Linked DNA regions of Fodinibius salicampi. Each later gene encodes a partner of the first gene's protein in a complex. Links are inferred from orthologs where the notes say so. Each region holds a gene or a part of one and is shown on either strand. Other genes may lie near its edges.

Region 1 (2,830 bases):
CTCCCCCAAAACCAATGTCTGCTCAAGACGGTCCGTCTCAATTTGTCCGGATACATGCAGCAGGGTTAAGGCGATAGGCAAATCAAAAGCACTGCCTTCCTTGGGAAGATCAGCCGGGGCCAAATTCACGGTTATCCGTCCCCCGGGAAAACTCGCACCCGAATTTTTTAGTGCGGCCTCAATGCGATCACTTGACTCGCTCACCGCCCGATCCGGCAAACCCACCAAAAAATATTTGGGCATCCCTCCCGTTCTATTGACTTCTACTTCAATTAACCTGGCATCCACCCCAATAGTTGAGGCACAATATACTCTTGATAGCATAGGAACTCCTCCAATGATTTTTTTATGGCCAATCTGTAGTAGTGTTATCTTACCAGGAAACCGAAGATTATTTAAATGGATCCCAGTCAAACGCTCAGACCGATTAGCACGTTTTATGAATCTTTACCAATATATTTTCGTATTAAGTAAGTCCTCTAAGGAGGTTATTCCTTACAAAAAAATTTAAAAAGGTACTATTTTTATGAAAGACTCAAGCTCTAGAAAAACCATAAATGAGGAAATACAGGGAACAATATCTGAGATTATCGCCCAGGTAAAGCGACTGATCAGGGAAGGAAATGCCCGACGCGTGCTCATTAAGGATAAAAATGGGAAGGTATTGTTTCAGTCGCAATTAACGGTTGGACTTGCCGGGAGCGCCTTAATCACCATTATCGCCCCTATTGTTTCGGCCATCAGCATGTTCGCCCTGTTGATGAATGATATAAAGATCATAGTAGAACGCTATCCCGAAGATGAAACTGAATCAACGGATGAATACGAAGTGGAAGCCGAATATATTGAAATTCAGGATGAAGAAGAGGAGGAAGGGGAAGACGAAACAGGAACTCCCGAAATGGAAGAAAATTCAACTACGGAAGAAAGAACAGATAAGACCGTAGGAAAAAGTAACAGTGACCAGTAAACAGTGAACAACATTTTGTGCTGTTATCTGGTAACTGATCACTGTTCACTGAAATCATTTCCAGTGTTGCTCGGCTACAGCTTCCTCGCTTACTTCTGCCTCTGCCAGGTACCGTTCGGCATCCAAGGCAGCCTTACATCCGGTTCCCGCGGCCGTCACTGCTTGTCGATATACCGCATCCATTGCATCCCCACAGGCAAAAATACCCGGCATGCCTGTTTTTGTTGACTGTCCTTCAGTCTGGATATATCCGACATCATCCATCTTCACAACCCCTTTAAACAGATCTGTATTGGGTTTATGCCCGATAGCAATAAATACGCCCGTAACATCATCGAGGATGGTAGTTTCCTGCGTTTCATTATTAATAACTTTTACGCCATTTACAGCCTCCTCACCCAATACTTCTTCAAGCTCAGTATCCCACATGAACTCTATTTTTTTATCATTAAAAGCGCGGGTCTGCATCGCTTTGGATGCGCGCAGTTCCTGGCGGCGATGAAGTACCGTTACCTTGCTGGCAAACTTGGTTAGGAATGTAGCCTCTTCCATGGCCGTATCACCGCCTCCGACGACAATCACATGTTCATCCCGAAAAAAGGCTCCGTCACAGGTAGCACAGGCTGAAACACCTTTTCCTCTCAGGCGTTGCTCACTGTCCAGTCCCAGCCATTTGGCCGAAGCACCGGTAGAAACGATGATAGCCTTAGCTTGTATTTGGACTTCTTCATCAATCGTCATGGCATAAGGTCGTTCATCAAAATCGATATTAGTTACCATTCCATAGCGGGTATCAGCCCCGAAACGCTGTGCCTGCTCCCGGAAATCCTGCATCATTTTAGGCCCCATCACGCCTTCCGGGTATCCGGGATAGTTTTCCACATCCGTGGTCTGCATGAGCTGCCCACCGGGCTCCGGCCCTTCAAATACAATTGGATTCAAATCGGCCCGTGCCGCATAAAGTGCTGCCGTTAATCCGGCCGGACCGCTTCCTACAATCACTACGTCAAATGTTTTTCCTGCAATATCTTCCATCAGTCGTCAAAGTTATCTTCTTCAAAATTCATCTAATAATACAAAAATTAGTCGTAAGAATTGAGTCGATATTTTTTATAGAGCATATAGAGTCTATTGAATTAGTAATATTTATAGATCCCGAATGCAACTCTCACCCTTTTACTGTGGAATTCAGGCCGGGAAAGATAATCCCATATGATCTTTTAAAAAGTATTTGCAAAAGTAAATCTTTTACATAAGTTATGGCCGTTAACTTTTAACTGCTTATTTATTGATTGTGACTGTTGCAATTCCCAAAGAAACAGCGGAACATGAAAATCGGGTAGCGCTTATTCCCGAAACAGTAAAGAAACTCACAGATCTGGGACTGGATGTAGTGGTGGAGAAAGAGGCGGGACTTGCCTCTAATTATCTTGATGATGCCTATATTGAATCAGGGGCAACAATTCAGGATGATCGATCCGAATTACTCAAGTCTGCTGATATTCTAATCAGCATTCAAACTCCTCCCTCTGAAGACCTGGAAACGCTTTCCGAAGGCACGATTCTTATCTGCTTTTTATGGGCACTTCAGAATGAAGAGACCGTTGAATTGCTAAAATCCAAGAGCATTACTGCCTTGGGTATGGACGCAATCCCACGCATTTCTCGCGCACAAAACATGGATGCGCTCTCTTCTATGAGCTCTATTGCCGGCTATAAATCGGCTCTTATTGGAGCCAACGAACTGGATCGCTATCTGCCCATGATGATGACCGCAGCCGGAACCATCGCCCCCGCTAAAGTTCTGGTATTGGGTGCCGGAGTAGCAGGCCTGCAGGCCATCGCTACCGCTAAGCGACT
Region 2 (3,014 bases), on another replicon or contig:
AATATGACTAATGAAAAAACCGTGGCCAGAACCGGGCGGCGTATGCTCAGTGACGATAAACTCATGAGGACCCCCTATCTGTACCAGAAATTTCGACCGCCATACCCTCGCGAACCTGTAAAAGACCGGTCGTCAGTACGCTATCACCGGGATTCAACCCTTCAACTATTTCAACCTGACTTTCACTTCGAATTCCGGTCTTCACCTCTTGCTTCACAACCTTTCCATCCCGATACAAATATATATATTGACCGCCTAATTCCGGAACAAGTGAGATCGTTGGTACTGTCAACGCATTGTCACTGCTTTCCAAAATAAGTTCAATATCAGCAAATGAACCGGGTAATAACAAGGCTTCTTTGTTATCACTGCGGGCCCGGATTTGCACTGATCGGGTATTACGCTCTATAGCTGGCTCAATGGCATAAATATCTCCCTCGAAAGACTGCTCGGCAGTCTGTACATCAAATACTATTTTATCACCATTTTGCACCTGATTGTAGTAACGTTCCGGAATAGAAAAATCAATCTTAACCGGATCAATATTCTGCAACGACGCAATTCTAGTAGTAGGCGATATATAGCTGCCGTCACTTACATATTTTAGTCCGACCCTTCCATCAAAAGGGGCACGAATTTCTGTTTTATCAATTTGGGCTTCAATAAGGTTAACTTCCGACCGAAGCACATTCACTTCATTAAGGGTAGCGTCATAATCTTCTTGGCTAATGCCCCCTTCTGCTAGCAATTTTGCCTGGCGGCCTTCACGCTGCTCTGCCAATGCTAAGCGGTGTTTTGCCCGATCCAACTGTGCCTGCAGCTCGCTATCATTTATTTTTATAAGCAAATCACCTTCCTGTACCGACTGTCCTTCTTTCAGAAAAATAGATGTTATTTTACCCGAAACTTCACTTCGTAAATCAACTGTTTCATTCGCAAGAATTGACCCGGTTGATGAAATTTTTCGCTGTAGCGTAGTAGGTTCTGCTACTGCCACTTCAACTTGCAAGGGATCCGACTGGTTCGATTGCTCTCCCTGTGCAGGACTACTAAAAAGTGGAGCAATTTTGGGATATGCTAACACTAAAAATAACAGCAGCACTCCCAGACCTGCTATCAAACGCTTTGTTCTTTTATTCATTTATTGATGAGTTAGAGAAATTACATACCTTTTGAAAATCGACAGTACCATTCCTGTTCAATAATTACAGGATTGAGTTTAAAATAAAATGATAATGGAGAGAAGTGAAGGTCATATTTGTAAAATGCGATTAAAATATCAAAGGCGGTGAATCTCTTCCACCGCCTCCAATACTAAAAAAGTGCACTCTTTTAGTTTGTAACCTGCGCTTCCAACTGTTTTTTAAGCTGGGCTTTAGGTACTGCTCCTACAATCTGATCAACTACTTCTCCATCTTTAAAAATGAGCAGAGCGGGTATACTACGAATGCCATACTTGGTGGATGTTTCAGAGTTAGAATCTACATCTACCTTACCTACCTTCGCTTTTCCTTCAAACTCTTCAGCCAATTCCTCTACAACAGGCCCGACCATCCGGCATGGGCCACACCATTCAGCCCAAAAATCCACCAATACAGGAGTATCTGCATCAGCATTTAATACTTCTTCTTCAAACGTTTCATCTGTGAGTTCTAGTGCTTTACTCATAATAACATTTTGTCCGTTAGTTAAAGTTAAATCCTTCGATTTAATTTCGATGTTAATATCTTATAAATTTACAAAACTATCATATCACTTCTTATTATACGACCTATTACAAAAATTTATCTTCTGCCATTCACGCTCCGTTTCATTTGAACAGAATCCTCGCCCAGCAGTGATTTCAATCCGCCGATTAACTCTTCATTGGGATCCACCACGTATTTACGCACATGCATGGCAAAAGGTCGCTTTGCCTCCCTGCTTAACACATTAAAGTGTACATTCGTTTGTCCTTGATTATTCTTGAAGAGATTAGCCATTTCCTGCAGCTCACTCTCATCTACCTGGGAAGTATCAATATCCAGCTTCAGCTCTATCTGATCCTGATATTTTTCCCGCATACTTTCGATTCGTTCAAAACTGTTAGCTATAATTTGGGGTTTCCCGCGGCGGGTATCAATACTACCATCCACGACGACTAAGGTATCGACCTGTATCATGCCTAAATTTCGGTCGTACACATCATTAAAGGCAATGACCTCTACCGTGCCGTGTAAATCCTCCATTTGCAAAAAGGCAAAGGGACGTCCTTTTTTATCGGTTACCCGTTTAACTTCCGTAATAATACCGGCACACCGAACTTCAGTACGATCATTGAGCTGTTCCAGTTCCTCAGCCTTTAAGGTATGGGAACAGAAGATACGTATATCTTCTTTGTATTTACTCAGTGGATGTCCACTCAGATAAAAGCCAATCAGTTCCCGTTCCTTATTGAGCCGTTCAATATTCGACCATGGTTTAATTTCCTGCAGCTCTGGCTCATCAATAGCAGAGGCACTTCCGCTGCCGTCTCCAAACAGATCCGACTGATTAGAGTTTTCCATCTCTTGCACCCTTGAACCGTAGCTGATAATCGTTTCCATATTATTGGACAGCTTTCGACGGTTTGGATTCAAAGAATCAAAGGCTCCCGCCTGAATCAACCCCTCAAGGGTGCGTTTGTTACAAACGCGAGGATCAATGCGACGGGCGAAATCATAAATCGACTCGTATTTTCCATTTTCTTTACGCTCCTTCACTACCTCATCCACGGCATTGGAACCCACCCCCTTGATAGCTTCCATTCCATACTGAATTCGTCCATCCACCGCTACAAACTTTCCGGCTCCCGTATTTATATTCGGAGGATCTACCGTAATGCCCATATGGTAGCACTCTTCAATAAACTTGGACACCTTATCAATGTCGCCCATATTGTGCGTTAAGACCGCGGCCATATATTCCGGCGGATAATTGGCCTTAAAGAACGCAGTTTGATAAGCTACAACAGAATACGCCGCCGAGTGTGATTT

What was found.
Region 2: the proteins of trxB (region 1) and trxA are in contact, whole or in part, in a crystal structure (PDB 1F6M), measured with the Escherichia coli proteins. The link is inferred for Fodinibius salicampi from one-to-one orthologs.

What each region holds. Positions count from the first base shown.
Region 1 is NZ_BAABRS010000002.1:124,808-127,637, reverse strand. Bases 16-2,790 are described here. They hold trxB (thioredoxin-disulfide reductase), read right to left. Parts: upstream 2,006-2,790; coding sequence 1,025-2,005; downstream 16-1,024. Other genes in these bases: ABEB05_RS08430 (Re/Si-specific NAD(P)(+) transhydrogenase subunit alpha), read left to right, coding at 2,265-2,790; ABEB05_RS08440 (DUF4342 domain-containing protein), read left to right, coding at 527-970; ABEB05_RS08445 (magnesium chelatase domain-containing protein), read right to left, coding at 16-324. In the rest of the region: more of ABEB05_RS08445, read right to left, coding at 1-15; more of ABEB05_RS08430, read left to right, coding at 2,791-2,830.
Region 2 is NZ_BAABRS010000004.1:184,787-187,800, reverse strand. The notes cover bases 1-2,959. They hold trxA (thioredoxin), read right to left. Parts: upstream 1,669-2,959; coding sequence 1,333-1,668; downstream 1-1,332. Other genes in these bases: dnaE (DNA polymerase III subunit alpha), read right to left, coding at 1,785-2,959; ABEB05_RS14375 (efflux RND transporter periplasmic adaptor subunit), read right to left, coding at 62-1,141; ABEB05_RS14380 (efflux RND transporter permease subunit), read right to left, coding at 1-65. Outside these bases: more of dnaE, read right to left, coding at 2,960-3,014. UniProt on the Escherichia coli protein: Participates in various redox reactions through the reversible oxidation of its active center dithiol to a disulfide and catalyzes dithiol-disulfide exchange reactions.